4 regions of the Streptomyces sp. NPDC001904 genome follow, and region 4 is predicted to be linked to each of the others. Evidence: riboswitches for the same ligand, from Rfam matches in the RefSeq annotation. Region 4 holds a riboswitch; each other region holds the start of a gene.

Region 1 (3,954 bases), on a different contig from region 4:
CGCGGCCGCGGACACCGGCGGGTCCGACCTCCTCTTCGTCCACACCCTGCTGCAGAGCCCGACGACCGCACTGTGCCTGGGAGGCATGTCATGAGCGACGCAGAACGGCCGGGCGGCCGCGACATCGAGGACAAGCTGCCGCGCGGCATCTGGGTGCGGGTCCTGATCTACGTCTTCGTGGGACACGCCTTCGCCGCGTTCGTCTACCTGCTCTTCACGCTGGGCGGGAACCGCTGAGGCGGACCCTCCGGACGGATCAGACGACGAGGCGCTCGCGCAGCCGGTCGCGGGCGGCCGCGTCCAGCTTCAGGCCCTCCGCGAAGTAGCGGTCGGTGGTGCCCCACGTCTGCTCGATGGTCTCGAAGGCCGCGTGCAGGTACTCGGCGCGGGCGTCGAAGAGCGGCGCGAGCAGCTCCATGACCTCGGGGGAGTAGGCGTCGTCCGGGGTGGTGCCGTTGCGGCGGACCTTGTAGCGGCGGTGCTTCTCGTTCGACTTCAGGTAGTCCGCCTCGATGGCGTCCCGCTCGACGCCGACAGCGAGCAGCGTCACGGCGATCGACAGTCCCGCCCGGTCCTTGCCGGCCGCGCAGTGCATGAGGGCGGGCGTGCTGTCGTCGGCCATCGCGTGCAGCACCCGGCTGTGCTCGGCGGTGCGGTCGCCGATGATGCTCCGGTACGAGGTGATCATGCGCTGCGCCCCGCGCCCGTCGGAGAGCAGCGCACGCAGCTGGTCGGTGTCGCCGTCGCGGACCATCTTCCAGAACTCGGCGCCGTCGGCGGGGTCGGACAGCGGCAGGTTCACGTTGCGCACGCCGGGCAGCTCGACGTCGGCGCCCTCCAGCTTCTGGTCCGCCGCGTTGCGGAAGTCGAAGACGGTGTGCAGCCCGAGCGTGGTCAGGAACGCGGCGTCCTCGGCGGTGGCGTGCGCGAGGTGACCGCTGCGGAAGAGCACGCCGGGCCGTACGTGTCCGCCGTCCACGGTCGGAAGGCCGCCCACGTCGCGGAAATTGCGCACTGCGGTCAGTTCGGGCTCGGTGGACGGGGCGTGCTGCGTCACGTGGGGCTCCTCCGCATCGGGCGCGCCGGCGCCGCTCGCCGGTGGGCCTGCGTCTGACGATACGACATCGATTCCCCGGGCAACCATCCGTCTGTTTTGTCCAGTTTCGCGCCAACTATCCGTAAGTGAACGGAGATTGTGGACCTGTGCGTGAGCGGGCTCATAGCGGTGACGGTGCGTGGCGGTTTCCGGGAATGGCGAGCGGCGGAATTCCCGCAGGTATGGCGCTGGTAAAGGCGTGACGGCGACACAGGGTCACACAGGAATCCCTCAAATGATCACTGAGAAACCCCGGAAAGCGAATTCGCTGTTTGTCGCGGCAGGTTCCGCTGCCTTACGGTCACCCATCACACCGGACGGAACGCCTAGTCCTGCCGCCGCCCGGAATTCCCACCACGACCCGTGACGGCAGGAGCGGGGGACCCACAGGCAGTACGCCGCCGAGGGATTTCCCGACGTGGCTCGGGGTGCAGCCGGTCCTCTTCCCGGAATCCGGCCGGACATCTCCAGTCCGAACCCGACAGCTCACCTCGCAGGCGACGGAGAGGAAAAGCGTCATGTCCGCACAGGCGAAGCACCGCCGTCCGAAGACCCGCCGCGCCACCCGCGCCGCCGCCCTCGCCACTGTCGGAGGGGCCGCACTCGCGCTGCCCCTCATCGGTGCCACCGGAGCGCAGGCCGCCGACTCCGGCACCACCACGTACACGGTGAAGTCCGGCGACACCCTGGCGAAGATCGCCGAGAGCCAGCACGTCGACGGCGGCTGGCAGCAGCTCTACAAGGACAACAAGAACGTCATCGGCGCCAACGCGTCCCTGATCACGCCCGGTGTCAAGCTCACCGTCGGCGGCGCGGGCGGTACGGCCACGGCGACCACGGCCAGTGCCACCTCGACCGGCTCCGGTTACGTGAAGCCCGTCGAGGGCTCCGTCGGCACCCAGTACCACTCGTCCGGCGCCATGTGGTCCAGCGGCTACCACACGGGTACCGACTTCATCGTCGGCACCGGCACCCCGGTCAAGGCCGTGTCCAACGGCACCGTCGTCTCGGCGGGCGACGGCGGCGCGTACGGCAACCAGATCGTCATCAAGAACGCCGACGGCTACTGCGCCCAGTACGCGCACCTGTCCTCGCTCGGCGTCTCCGCCGGTCAGACGGTCACGGCGGGCCAGCAGATCGGGCTGTCCGGCGCGACCGGCAACGTCACCGGACCGCACCTGCACTTCGAGATCCGCACGACGGCCAGCTACGGCTCGGACGTCGACCCGGTCGCGTACCTGCGCGGTCACGGCGTCGGCATCTGACCCGTCCGCCCCCCCGTCCGCACCACGCGGCACACGGATCACACCCGGCTCCCAGATATTCCCTGGGGGTCGGGTGTGTTTTGTCACCACTCGTCAACCCCTGGTTACGGTCGCGTAGGTCACACCCGGGGGTGAAAGATGTGTGGTCGTGGCAAACGAATCGAGAGCACTCACGGACGCAGCGAACCAGGCCGACGCGACGGACACGCACGACAGCGGCCTGATCCGCTCGTACGCCGCGGTGGGAGACAGCTTCACCGAGGGCGTCGGGGATCCCGGGCCCGACGGGACCTTCGTCGGCTGGGCCGACCGGCTCGCCGTCCTCCTGGACGACCGGGCCCCCGAGGACACCTTCCAGTACGCGAACCTAGCCGTACGCGGCAAGCTCATCGACCAGATCATCGAGGACCAGATCCCGCGCGCCGTCGAGCTCGCCCCGGACCTGGTGAGCTTCGTCGCGGGCGGCAACGACATCATCCGGCCCGGCACCGACCCGGACGACGTGGCCGAGCGCTTCGAGAAGGCCGTGGTCCGGCTGACCGAGGCCGCGGGCACCGTCCTGGTCGCCACCGGCTTCGACACCCGTGACGTCGCCGTCCTCAAGCATCTGCGCGGCAAGATCGCCACGTACAACATGCACGTGCGGGCCATCGCCGACCGCCACGGCTGCGCGATGCTCGACCTGTGGTCGCTCAAGTCCATCCAGGACCGCAGGGCCTGGGACGAGGACCGGCTGCACCTCGCCGCCGAAGGACACACCCGGGTCGCGCTGCGCGCCGGCCAGGCCCTCGGCATCGAGGTGCCCGCCGACCCCGAGCAGTCCTGGCCGCTGCTGCCGCCGCGCGGCACGTTCGCCGTCCGGCGCGACGACATCCACTGGGCACGGGAGTTCCTGGTGCCGTGGATCGGGCGCCGGCTGCGCGGCGAGTCCTCCGGCGACCGGGCGCAGGCGAAGGGGTTCCTCGACCCGCACGAGATCAAGCTGCAGCTGGAGTCCGCTTCTTAGACGTCCCGGGCGTCCCAAGCGGCCAAGGTGCTTCAGGTGTCCTGAGGGTCCTGGGTCCCCTCGGGCTCGTGTGCTGGAGCGCGGTCAGCTCCTGGACGTCAACTCGGCTCGCTCAAGGCCCAGTTCGCGGGCGAGTGCCTCGTCCACCCACTCCTGGGCGCGGGCCCGGGACACCGCGCCCCCGTACGTCGTCATCTGCACGGCGAGGCCGTCGAGAAGGGCCGTCAGGCGCAGGGCCGTGCCCATCGGGTCGGGGCAGCGGAACTCGCCCGCAGCCACGCCTTCGGCGACGACCTCGGCGAGGGCCGCCTTCCACTGCCGGTCGAGATCGCGCGTGACCTCGCGCAGCGCGGGTTCGCGCAGGGCGGCGGCCCAGCCCTCGATCCACAGCCGCCAGCCCTTGGCCTGGCCGGTGGGCGCGTACCAGCGCACGGCGGCCCGCAGCCGCTTCAGCGCGGTGGTCCGCCGGCCGAGCAGCTTGCGGAGACGGGCCAGGTCGTCCTCGGCGGCGTGGGTGAAGGCGGCCGAGACGAGCTGCTCCTTCGTCGAGAAGTGGTACAGCACCAGCGCGTTGCTCACCCCGAGCG
Region 2 (3,954 bases), on a different contig from region 4:
CATCCTGTACATTTTTTACAGGGGCGGCGCCCACAGCGCCCGCATCGTCATTGGAGGCTCCATGACCCGCCCGTCCGGCCGTTATGTCCTGCCCGAGTTCACCGAGCGCACCACGTCGGGGCAGCGCACCCTCGACCCCTATTCCAAGCTCCTGGAAGAGCGCATCGTCATGCTCGGGACGCCGATCGACGACACGTCGGCGAACGACGTGATGGCGCAGCTGATGCACCTCGAACACACGGCGCCGGAGCAGGACATCGCGCTGTACATCAACTCCCCCGGCGGCTCGTTCAGTGCCATGACGGCGATCTACGACACGATGCGGTACGTCAGTTGCGAGGTGGCGACGACCTGTCTGGGGCAGGCCGCGTCCGTCGCCGCGGTGCTCCTGGCCGCCGGTGCGCCGGGCAAGCGGATGATGCTTCCCGGGTCGCGGGTGGTGCTCGATCAGCCCGCGCTGCCCGAGCCGGCCCAGGGGCAGCCCACCGACCTGGAGATCCAGGCCCGTGAAATGGCGCGTACGCGGGCACGGTTGGAGAAACTGCTCGCGCACCACTCGGGCCGGCCGACGGAGCGGATCAGCGCGGACATCGAGCGGGACACCGTCCTCACGGCCCACCAGGCCCTGGACTACGGCCTGGTCGACCACGTGCTGCAGAGCCGCAAGACCACGCACGGCGCACCCGGCGCGAGGTGAGGCGGCCGTGTATCCGCCCGAACTGCCGCCGCTGCCCGCGCTGACCCGCGCCGAGTGCGAGCTGGTGGACGGCTATCTGGCCGTCGTCGATCTGCTGGCGCGGATCAACCCGGCGCGCGGCGACGACACCTACCGGGGCCTGCGGGCGGCCCAGGCGCTCGTCGCCCGGGCGGTGGCGCTCCGGGACGCCCTGGCCCTGATGCACCAGCGGGGCGAGAGCCGGGTGCACGCGGAGACCCTGGCGCGGGCGCTGCGCGTCCTGGACGGCGAGAGACGAACGAAGGCAGTCACCTTGCCGCCAGAAAACGCCACCTGACAGTCAGTTGGAGTCGCCGGACGCCCCTCGGCGGCCACGTCGTCCGCGGCCGCGGCGAAACGGGCCAGATGGGGTACCGCCGGATGGCGTAGATATGAGTAGACGCTGGAGACCGCAAGAGTTGCGCGACGGCGGTAGGCCGACACCGGAATTTCCGGTTCCGTGCCTGGTGCGGGCATGGTCGAGCATGGCCGCCGGGCCCCGAAAGCCGCACTGTCCACCTGAACGGGTCAAGCGTGAGGAGCCTCACTTACCGCCGGTTCAGCTCGGTTTTCACCGCAGAGGTGGGTCAAGATCCCTCCGACGACAAGCCCCCGCCGCCGCGGCGGGGCGGTCCGTGCGGACGCCGAGTCCTGCCGCCGCCCGGATGTCAGGTCGACAGGAGTGGATCGGCAGGAGTGGAGGACCCAGGCACGACGGGCCGCCGCAGCAACCGCTGCGAGCAGTCCTTGGGGTGAAGCCGCGTCCAGCGGCCGGGCATCTTCGCCAGCCCGAACCCGACAGGTCATCCTTCGCAGGCGGCTGACGAAGGGTTGCGCATGTCCGCGCTCAATCGTGTCCCCTCGCTGCTGACCCGGGCCGGCACCGCCTCGGCCCTGACCCTCGCCGTCGCGAGCGCCGGGCTGCTGGTCCCCGGCGCCGCGCCCGAGGCGTCGGCGGCCGTGGCCTCGTCCAAGGCTCTCCAGGTCGCGGCCTCGAAGAAGGGGGCGCCGTACAAGTGGGGCGCCACCGGCCCGCACCGGTTCGACTGCTCGGGGCTCACGCTGTACTCGTTCAAGCGAGCGGGCAAGAAGCTGCCCCGCACCGCCGCGCAGCAGTACAACAAGACCCGCCATGTGTCCGGGTCCCAGCGCAAGCGGGGCGACCTGGTGTTCTTCCACTCCGGCCGGAGCGTCTACCACGTCGGCATCTACGCCGGTAAGGGACGCATCTGGCACTCCCCGAAGACCGGGGACGTGGTGCGCCTGCAGAAGATCTGGACCAAGAGCGTCTGGTACGGCCGAGTGCGCTGACGCTCGCCCTCGGCCAGGATGTGGTGACGGGCCGGGCGCCAGGCCCGCCACCATGCCTCGATCGGCCGGAAGGGGTACGCGCACCGCATGGACGAACGGAACGAGACGCCGCTGCAGCGGGCCGACCGGAACTTCGGCGAGCTGCTGCAGGAGCTCCGGGTCACCCAGACCGGCGTGCAGTTCCTGTTCGCCTTTCTGCTCACCCTCGCGTTCACGCAGCGCTTTCCCACGCTCGACTCGGTGCAGCGCGCCACCTATGTGACGACGCTGCTCCTCGCGGTCGTCGCGGCCGCACTGCTGATGGCGCCCGCCGCGGTGCACCGGGTGCTGTTCCAGTTGGGGGCGAAGACCCGGATCGTCCGGGTCTCGTCACGGCTCGCCGCGTGCGGCATGGCCGCCCTCTCCCTCGCGCTCACGGGTTCGGTGCTGCTGGTGGTCGATGTGACGGTCGGCCGGGGCGGCGGCATCGCCGCGGGCGCAGGAACGTTCCTGGTGTGCGCGGGCCTGTGGGGCGTGCTGCCCGGGGTGCTCCGCCGCTCGCTGGCCGGGCGGCCCGCGGGCGAGGAGGGGTCCGGCTGACCGGCGCTCAGCCGATCGGGGCCGGGTGGGGGTCTCCGCCGGCCAGGGCGCTTCTCCAGGGCAGCGCGATCCACACCGTCTTGCCGCCCTCGGGGGTCGGGCAGACCGAGAGTCTGCCGCCGCACTCCGCCGTCAGACAGCGGATGATGACCATGCCCCGTCCGTTGTCCTGCTGCACCGCGGCGGGCAGCCGCTTGGGATAGCGGGGGTGGCTGTCGGTCACGCCGATCCGCAGCCGCTCGTCCCGCTCCAGTTCCAGCTCGACGGTGAAGGTGGGCGACAGGCCGCGGGTGTGCTGCACCGCGTTCGTCGCGAGTTCGGAAACGATCAGCCGGACCGTGTCGGCCGTGTCACCGTCTCCCGGCATGCCCCACTCCGTCAGCACGTTGCTCACGTACCTCCGGGCCGTGGAGACCGACGCGGGATCGCTCGGCAGTGTGACGGATGCTTCCTGGTGGTCTGCCATGGCGAAGTCGTCCCTTTCCTGCCGGGGCCGCTCGACCGCCCGCCGCGGATGCATCACTTCACCGGCCCCGGCTACTGCTTCGCGCCAGCGTGCCACTTGGATGCGCTTCCAGGGTGGCGATCCCCCAAGATATGCATATATCTGTCGCCCGAAGCGGTGAACTCTGCGACGGTAGACCGTATTTGGGCGAGCGCACGCCGGTTCCTCTACCGTCTGCTCAGGAGCCGTCCCCGCACGGGCCGGGAGGGAGAGCGGCCGCGCGGCCCGAAGGGCAGAGGAGTCAGCATGAAGTACGGTCCCGTGGTACGTCGCCGCAAACTGGGTGCCGAACTGCGCGCGCTGCGCGTGGGCGCCGGGCTCACCAGTGGTGAGGCCGCGCGACTCGTCGGATGGCACCAGTCCAAGGTGAGCCGGATCGAGACAGGACGCAGCGGCGTGAAGGCGTCGGACGTACTCCGTCTGCTCGACGCCTTCGACGCGAAGGACCCCCAACTACGTCAGCTCGTGGTGGCGTTGGCGGGGGCGGAGGATGTCGGCGGGCACCACTGGTGGCACGCGTACCGCGGTCTGCTGCCGCCCGCGTACCGCGACTTCATCAGCCTGGAGTCACAGGCATGCCGGATCTGGACGCTGGAGAACACCGTCGTGCCGGGGCTGCTGCAGACGCCGGAGTACGCCTACGCGGTGACGCGATCCGTTCTCGGCGGCATGTCCGAGGGGCACATCGAGGCACTGGTGGAAGTGCGTCTCGCGCGACAGGAGGTGCTGCGTTCGCAGACGCCCCTTCAGTTGACGGCCATCCTCGACGAGGCGGTACTCCGTCGCGAAGTGGGCGGAAAAGACATTCTGCAAAGGCAATTGGCACATTTGGCCGAGGTGGCCA
Region 3 (3,954 bases), on a different contig from region 4:
CGCACGCCCCGCCCTCGCGTACGGCTCACGGGCGGCGGCCCCGGTCCCGGTCTGGCGGCCACCGGTGTACGCGGTACCGCCGATGACCGGCGGCCCCGCGTACAACCCGTATCAGTACTAGGGCGTGTGTCGCCCTAGGGCGTGGGGCCTCAGGCGGACGCCTCGGTCAGCCGGGCCAGCTCGGCCTCGGTCAGCTCCAGCTCGGCGACGGCCATCAGGGCCGGCAGCTGCGCGGCGGTGCGCGCGGAGGCGATCGGCGCGGTGACGGTGGGCCGGGAGGCGAGCCAGGCGAGGGCGACGGTGGCCACCTCGGCGCCGTGCGCCTGCGCGACCTCGTCGAGCGCGGTGAGGACGCGCTGCCCGCGCTCGGTCTCCAGGTACCCGCCGGCCTTGTCGGCGCGGACGCTGTCGACGCTCACACCCGGCCGGTACTTGCCGGTCAGGAAGCCGGAGGCCAGCGACCAGTACGGGGCTGCGCCCAGGCCCGCGCGCGAGGCGATGTCCTGTCGCTCGCCCTCGTAGGTGTCGCGCGAGACGAGGTTGTAGTGCGGCTGGATGGCCACGTAGCGGGCGAGTCCCTCGCGGTCGGAGAAGTCCAGGGACTCCCGCAGCCGCTCCGGCGAGATGTTGGAGACGGCGATGTGCCGTACCTTGCCGGCCTTCACCAGCTCGTCGAGCGCGCCGATGATCTCCTCGACCGGGATGGTCTCGTCGTCGTCGAAGTGCGTGTAGTAGAGGTCGATGTAGTCGGTGTCGAGGCGGCGCAGCGAGGCGTCGGCGGCGGCCTTGATGTTGTCGCCGCGCAGGCCGGGGAAGTCGGGGTGGCGGCCTACCTTGGTGGCGATGACGACGTCGTCGCGCCGGCCGCGGGCCTTGGCCCACCGGCCGATGAGGGTCTCGGACTCACCGCCCTTGTTGCCCGGCGCCCAGGCCGAGTAGGAGTCGGCGGTGTCGATGAAGTTGCCGCCGCCCGCGACGTAGGCGTCGAGCACCTCGAAGCTGCTGGCCTCGTCGGCGGTGAAGCCGAACACATTGCCGCCGAGGCAGAGCGGGAAGACGTCGAGGCCGGAGGAGCCGAGGGGGCGCAGAACAGAAGAAGTCATGCCCTGTTTCAACGCCCTTCCGGAGCACGGCATTCCATGATCCGGGCGGTACGCGCTTCAAGGACAGGCAAAACCGGCGGCCCTGGCGTCGGGGGGTTGCCGCCAGGACCGCCGGAGTTCAGAGAACGCGGACGAACCGGCTGCTCAGGGGGTCAGGCCGCGCTCGCGCAGCCATGCGGCCGGGTCGATGCCGGTGGCGTCCCCGCCGGGGTGGACCTCCAGGTGGAGGTGGGGTCCGGTGACATTGCCCGTGGCGCCCACGCGGCCGATGACATCGCCGGTGGAGACCTTCTGGCCGGCGCTGACGTTGATCGACGACTGGTGGCAGAACCACAGCTCGGTGCCGTCGTCGAGGGTGATGATCGTGCGGTAGCCGTACGCGCCCGCCCAGCCGGCCTCCGTGACGGTGCCGGAGTGGACGGCGTAGATCGGGGTACCCGTGGAAGCGGCGAAGTCCAGGCCCGTGTGGTAGCCGGAGGACCACATGGCGCCGGGCTGCCCGAAGGTGCCGGTGATCGTGTAGGAGGCGACGGGGAGCTTGTAGCTCTTGGCCAGCTTGGCGAGGCGCTCGGCCTCGGCCTTCTTCTTGGCCTCCTCCTCCGCCTTCTTCTTCTCGGCGGCGGCCTTCTTGTCGGCCTCCGCCTTCTTGGCGACGGCCTCGTCGGCGGCCTGCTCGGCGGCGGCCTGCTCGGCGGCCTGCTTGGCGGCGGCGTCGGCGGCGTCCTGCTGGGTCTCGGCCTGGGCCAGGATCCGGGTGCGCAGCGCCTCGCCCGCGTCGGACGTCCCGCTGCCGACCGTGGTGAGCGGGGCGGCGGTGGCGTCGGAGCCGTCAGCGCCTTCGGAGCCGTCGGATATGAGCGCGCCGACACCGGGCAGCGACGTGGCCTCGGGCAGCGAGTCCTTGACGGCGGACAGGTCGGGCATGGAGATGTGGACGGCGGGCTTGCCGCCCTGCGCGGTGGCGATGCCGCCCGCGCCGACGGCGGCGATCACGCCGACGCCGAGAACGGTGGAGCTGCGCGCGAGACCTCCGCGCTGCCGGGCCACGCGGTGCCTGCCGCGGACGGGGCGGACGGACTCCTCGGTGGGGTTCCACTCCTCCCAGCTCTCGGGCTGGGGGCCGAACGCGTCGGTCGACGGATCCTTCACTGAGGAGAACTCGGGGGCAGGCCGGTTCGACGCCACGGGGGCGCTCTCCTTTCCTTCCTTCTCGCCTACCGGGTTAGCTGACGGGTTCGGAGCAGGAAGGTCTCCTACGAGCACCCAAAGATGCCCGATTCACCCCAAGTTGGTGGTTCCCCGGCTCCCTTGCGGGATTAAGCGCGTGCGCGCGGAGCCGTCGCTGGTGACGGCTGGGACGACCGCGCTGCGTTATCGAACGTTAATAGACAGCAGACAGTAATTCCAAGCTGTTCCTACTGATCGTTCACGTCCTGGGCCGGGATTTATCGGGTCAGGACCGGCCGGAAAGGGGCGACTTGACCGGCGGTGTGAACCGGCCACTGTTCTGACGGTTCGTCAATTGTTATCGGCAGCGTCTGCGGAGAGTCACGGCCGCCGCACCGCGAGCAGAGCCATGTCGTCCGTAGCGCCGCCACCGGTGTGCGCGCGCACCTCCGCGGCGAGGGAGAGGAGCAGCTCCTCCGGCCCGGGGAAGATCCGCCCGGACAGCCGGGCCGCCGGATCGTAGAAGACGCCCGCGGCGTCGCGCGCCTCGGAGAGCCCGTCGGTGTAGAGCAGCAGCGTGGCCCCGCCGGGGAACTCGGCCTCGGCGACCCGGTCCGGCCAGGAGCCGAGCTCGCCCATCCCGAGCGGCAGCGCGCCCACGCCGTCGACGACGGGGATCGTCCGGACCGTGCCGTCGCCGAGCAGCAGGATCGGCTCGGGGTGGCCGCGGTTGACGATGCGGACGCGCTGCTCGCCGTGCGGGATCTCGGCGAGCACGGCGGTGGTGAAGCCCTCGAAGTCGTCGATGCCGTCGCGCCGGGTGCCCTCGCGGGCCAGCGCCCGCTCCAGGCGCAGGGCGACCGCCTCCAGGCTGCCCTCCTGCTCGGCGGCCTCCCGGAACGCCCCGATGACGACGGCGACGGCGGAGACCGCGCCCATGCCCTTGCCGCGCACGTCCCCGACGACGATGCGCACGCCGTGCGGAGTGTCCTGGACGGCGTACAGATCACCGCCGATGAAGGCGCCGGCCTGCGCGGCCTCGTAGCGTGCGGCGATGGCGAGGCCGCCGATCCGGTCGGCCGGTTCGGGCAGAACGGCGAACTGGGCGGCCTGGGCGATCCGCCGGGCGGAGTCCAGCTGTTCGTTGCTGCGCCGCACGATCTGGTTGATGAAGCAGGCGAGCACGCAGACGGTGGCCACGGTGGCCATCTCGGTGACGATGTCGGTGCCGACCCGCTGGGTGTACCTGAAGTGGACGACGAGGATCGCGAGGACCGACCCGAGCCCGGCCAGGACCGTGCTGCGCAGCGAGAAGAACGGGGCGGTGACCAGGGGCGCCGCGCTGAACAGCGGGGCCCCGGAGAAGCCGGAGGGGGTGACGTACTCGTAGCAGGCGCCGCCCAGGATCAGCAGGACCGGCAGCGCCCGCAGGAACCACCGCGTACCGCTGCTGTCCGCGACCGATCTGTGCCGTCCTCCGCGCTTCCCCACCGCTCGTCTCCTGACACGTCCGCGCCCGGTTTCCGGCGTCTCGTCAAGGGTTCCCGGGGAGCGCGGCGGCGGCGACCTGGTGTGGTCCGTACGGGTGGCGGACGCGCGGAAACGACCGAGGCCGGAATCTCGATGAGATTCCGGCCTCGGCCTTCAGTAGCGGGGACAGGATTTGAACCTGCGACCTCTGGGT
Region 4 (3,954 bases):
CGATGCGCAGGAGCTGGTTGTACTTGGCGACGCGCTCGGAGCGGGCCGGGGCGCCGGTCTTGATCTGGCCGCAGTTCGTGGCGACGGCGAGGTCCGCGATCGTCACGTCCTCGGTCTCGCCCGAGCGGTGCGACATCATGCACTTGAAGCCGTTGCGCTGGGCCAGCTCGACGGCGTCCAGGGTCTCGGTGAGCGAGCCGATCTGGTTGACCTTCACCAGGAGGGCGTTGGCCGAGTTCTCCTCGATGCCGCGGGCGAGGCGCTCCGGGTTGGTGACGAACAGGTCGTCGCCGACGAGCTGGACCTTGTCGCCCAGCTTCTCGGTGATGACGTTCCAGCCGGCCCAGTCGTCCTCGTACAGCGGGTCCTCGATGGAGACGAGCGGGTACGCGGAGACGAGCTCCTCGTAGTACTCGGTCATCTCGGCCGCCGAGCGCTCCTTGCCCTCGAACTGGTACTTGCCGTCCTTGTAGAACTCGGAGGCGGCGACGTCCAGCGCGAGCGCGATCTGCTGGCCGGGGATGTAGCCGGCCTCCTTGATCGCTTCGAGGATGAGGTCGAGCGCGGCGCGGTTCGACTCCAGGTTCGGGGCGAAGCCGCCCTCGTCGCCGAGGCCGGTGGACAGGCCCTTGGTCTTCAGCACCTTCTTGAGGGTGTGGTAGACCTCGGCGCCCCAGCGAAGGGCCTCGGAGAAGGACTCCGCGCCGATCGGGGCGATCATGAACTCCTGGATGTCGACGTTGGAGTCGGCGTGCGACCCACCGTTGAGGATGTTCATCATCGGGACGGGCAGCAGGTGCGCGTTCGGGCCACCGAGGTAGCGGAACAGCGGCAGGTCGGACGCCTCGGAGGCGGCGTGCGCGACGGCGAGCGAGACGCCGAGGATGGCGTTGGCGCCCAGCGAGCCCTTGTTGTCCGTGGCGTCCAGGTCGAACATCGCCTGGTCGATGAGGCGCTGCTCGGTGGCGTCGTAGCCGACGAGCTCCGGGCCGATCTGCTCGATGACGGCGAGAACGGCCTTCTCGACGCCCTTGCCGAGGTAACGGTTGGGGTCACCGTCGCGGAGTTCGATGGCCTCGAAGGCTCCGGTGGAGGCGCCGGACGGAACAGCAGCACGACCCGTGCTGCCGTCGTCGAGGCCGACCTCGACCTCGACCGTGGGGTTGCCTCGGGAGTCCAGGATTTCCCGGGCTACGACGACGTCGATGGACGGCACGAGCATCTCCTTCTGGGATGTGACGCGGACTGTGCGGGGCCGGATGGTTCGGTCCCGACCCACTGAGCCTAACCGGCTCCGGGGCATCGGCCAGCCGACCGCCCGGCTCGTGGACAACGCCCAGAGCGAAATGTTTCTTAACGGAACAAAGACAGCAGCCCCCGCCCGCTGCATGGGGCGGGGGCTGCTCAGGTGAGCGGCCCACTGGGGGGTGGGGACGGGGGTGCGGCCGGGGGCTCGGCGTCCGCCGATGCCGGGCCCGCGGCACTCCCGCGGGGTCCTACTTCAGGTGGAGCTGCTGGCCCGGGAAGATCAGGTCGGCGTCCTTGACGATGTCCTTGTTGAGCTTGAACACCTTCTGCCAGCTCGTGCCGTGCGCGTCGGCGATCTTGCTGAGGGTGTCGCCGGTCTTGACCTTGTACTCGCCGTCACCCTTCTCGACCTTCTGGCCGGTGGGGGTGGTCACGGTGTCGCGCGACTGCGAGCGGGAGGCGACCGAGGAGTCGGTGTGCTGCTCCGTCGACTTCTGCTCCTGCTGCTGCGGCTGGCTCTGCTGCTGCTGCGACTGCTGGGTGTCCTGCTGCGGGGCCGGGGCGGAGTTGCCCGTGGAGGCGCCGGACAGGTTCACGCCGCAGCTCGGCCAGGCGCCCTTGCCCTGCGAGGCGAGGACCTTCTCGGCGACCGAGATCTGCTGGGCCTTGGAGGCGCCGGCGGCGGAGGACGCGTACTGCGTGCCGCCGTAGGCCGCCCAGGTGGACGGGGAGAACTGGAGGCCACCGGAGAAGCCGTTGCCCGTGTTGATCGACCAGTTGCCACCGGACTCGCACTGCGCGACCTGGTCCCACTCGGAGGTGGAGGCGGCGGAGGCGGACGTGGCGCCCATCAGCGGGACGGCGACGGCGGCACCGGCGACACCGGCGAGCGTGGCGACACGGACAGCCTTGGACGGGCGGCGGTGCTTGCCCTTGCTGGAAAGCAGCATGGAGAGATCCCCTCACCGACGCCTACGAGGTGAGCTGTCGGGTTCGGACCAGTGAGTGCCCGGCCGCGCATCCTTGTGCGCGACTTAACCCCTAGCCCCTCCGGTCTCCCGGGAGGGCGGCTTACCTGGGTCCCCCGCTCCTGCCTACGGCGCTGACGCGTCGACTGTTCCCGTACGGACGTTGGCAGGATTCGGCGTGACGTCCGTCGGGGCCCGCTGTGGCGAGCGGTGACGACCGTAAGCAGTGGATCCGCCCGATTTCAAAGACGATCAGGGTCTTTGAGACTCATGTCTCACTCGAACAAAAGCGGACATACAAGCCTCAAAGACCCCGTAACTCCCGCTACTTTTCGACCGATTCGGGCCCAAGATCCAGACTCTGACCAGGGAGGATGAGGTCGGGGTCGGTGCCGACCGTCTTCTTGTTCGCGTCGTAGAGCGCGGACCACCCGCCGCGCACGTCGTGGGCGTCGGCGATGTCCCAGAGGCTGTCACCCGAGCGGACCACGTAGGCCTCGTCGTCGCGCTGTTCGCCGCGGGAGGCGTGACGGCCGTCCCCCGTACGCGAGTCGGCGTCGTCGGCGGCGGGGTCGCCCCGGTGGCGGCCACCGGACGAGGCGCCCTCGGAGCCGCTGGAGTCGGTGGCGGCCGGGGAGTTCGACGGGGCGGTGCCGGACGGGGTCGACGCGTCGTCGTCCGCGCTGTTACCGCCGGTATCGGCGGAGCTGTCGGCTGACGCCCCGTCGGACGCCTCGTCCGACGGCCGGCTCGACGCGTCCTGCGTCGCCTCGTCTGACGCGTCGTCGGACGACTTGCCCGAAGCCTTGCCGGACGACTTGCCCGACGCCTTGTCCGATGCGCCGGACTCGTCGTGATTCTTGTCTCCGGAATCCGCGTCGGAGTCCGCGTTCGCGTCGGCCGAGTCCGACGGCTGCGGGGTGGCACTGGCACCCGGGTCGACGTCCGCCGAGCCGTCGCCCTTGGCGAGCCCCGCCGTGACCGAGCAGCCCGGCCAGGCGGTCGGCCCCTTGTCGTCGAGGACCTTCTCGGCGACGGCTATCTGCTGCGAGCGGCTGGCCTGGTCGGCCCGCGGCGCGTAGTCGAGCCCGCCGTACTGCTCCCAGACCTCCTGCGAGAACTGCAGGCCGCCGTAGTAGCCGTCGCCCGAGTCCAGGCTCCACTGCCCGCCGCTCTCGCACTCGGCGACCTTGTCCCACGTGGTGGCCGTCGCCGCGCCCGCGCCCGTCGCGCCCAGCAGCGGGATCGCGATGGCGCTGCCGGTGACTCCGGCGGCGACGACGAGAGCAGGGGCCTGGCGGGGGCGACGGTGTCGGCCGTTCCCGGAGAGCATGCGGTTGCCTTTCGCGAGACTGATACTGCTGCACGCGACAGGGTGGATGTGTGGTGCCTGTTGTGCGTGTGTCGCGATGACTGGTGAACGTAGCGGGACTCGAACGCTTGTCACAAGTCGATGCAGCGTAGATCACGTCACCATCACAGATTTGACACAACGTCAGTTTTCAACCACCTGTGAGGGGTCGCGAACTGTGCGGCGAATAGGCCCGGTTCACGGCTTTTCAAGATCACGACAAACCGTCCCACGACGCCGCGCCGCCGATCCCGAGTGGCGCCGGTCACACGGGTTCCACCTGCACCGACCGCCCCCGGGTACGGTCGGGATGTGAACACCGCGCCCGCCCCCGAACTCTTCACCTGGGAGTTCGCCACCGATCCGTATCCCGCCTACGCCTGGCTG

What was found. Region 4 has a riboswitch for cyclic di-AMP ahead of ABT127_RS02115 (transglycosylase family protein). Riboswitches for the same ligand answer to the same signal wherever they lie in the genome.
Region 1: linked by a shared signal. The riboswitch ahead of ABT127_RS11245 (peptidoglycan DD-metalloendopeptidase family protein) and the one ahead of ABT127_RS02115 (transglycosylase family protein) in region 4 are both predicted to bind cyclic di-AMP.
Region 2: linked by a shared signal. The riboswitch ahead of ABT127_RS13095 (C40 family peptidase) and the one ahead of ABT127_RS02115 (transglycosylase family protein) in region 4 are both predicted to bind cyclic di-AMP.
Region 3: linked by a shared signal. The riboswitch ahead of ABT127_RS16630 (M23 family metallopeptidase) and the one ahead of ABT127_RS02115 (transglycosylase family protein) in region 4 are both predicted to bind cyclic di-AMP.

What each region holds. Positions count from the first base shown of each region.
Region 1 covers NZ_JBEOYI010000005.1:411,410-415,363, reverse strand. The annotation lists gene ABT127_RS11260 (helix-turn-helix domain-containing protein) at 1-94, shown strand, start outside; gene ABT127_RS11255 (DUF6126 family protein) at 91-237, shown strand; gene ABT127_RS11250 (tyrosine-protein phosphatase) at 257-1,057, opposite strand; cyclic di-AMP (ydaO/yuaA leader) riboswitch at 1,439-1,611, shown strand; gene ABT127_RS11245 (peptidoglycan DD-metalloendopeptidase family protein) at 1,615-2,361, shown strand; gene ABT127_RS11240 (SGNH/GDSL hydrolase family protein) at 2,582-3,367, shown strand; gene ABT127_RS11235 (TetR/AcrR family transcriptional regulator) at 3,452-3,954, opposite strand, start outside.
Region 2 covers NZ_JBEOYI010000006.1:360,171-364,124, forward strand. The annotation lists gene ABT127_RS13085 (ATP-dependent Clp protease proteolytic subunit) at 62-697, shown strand; gene ABT127_RS13090 (hypothetical protein) at 705-1,013, shown strand; cyclic di-AMP (ydaO/yuaA leader) riboswitch at 1,426-1,549, shown strand; gene ABT127_RS13095 (C40 family peptidase) at 1,553-2,026, shown strand; gene ABT127_RS13100 (DUF6328 family protein) at 2,114-2,605, shown strand; gene ABT127_RS13105 (ATP-binding protein) at 2,613-3,071, opposite strand; gene ABT127_RS13110 (helix-turn-helix domain-containing protein) at 3,357-3,954, shown strand, end outside.
Region 3 covers NZ_JBEOYI010000008.1:332,842-336,795, reverse strand. The annotation lists gene ABT127_RS16640 (PrsW family intramembrane metalloprotease) at 1-121, shown strand, start outside; gene ABT127_RS16635 (aldo/keto reductase) at 150-1,103, opposite strand; gene ABT127_RS16630 (M23 family metallopeptidase) at 1,248-2,288, opposite strand; cyclic di-AMP (ydaO/yuaA leader) riboswitch at 2,300-2,436, opposite strand; gene ABT127_RS16625 (PP2C family protein-serine/threonine phosphatase) at 2,652-3,761, opposite strand; tRNA gene ABT127_RS16620 (tRNA-Met) at 3,919-3,954, opposite strand, start outside.
Region 4 covers NZ_JBEOYI010000001.1:477,283-481,236, reverse strand. The annotation lists gene eno (phosphopyruvate hydratase) at 1-1,216, opposite strand, end outside; gene ABT127_RS02115 (transglycosylase family protein) at 1,497-2,198, opposite strand; cyclic di-AMP (ydaO/yuaA leader) riboswitch at 2,203-2,360, opposite strand; gene ABT127_RS02110 (transglycosylase family protein) at 2,542-3,549, opposite strand; gene ABT127_RS02105 (cytochrome P450 family protein) at 3,880-3,954, shown strand, end outside.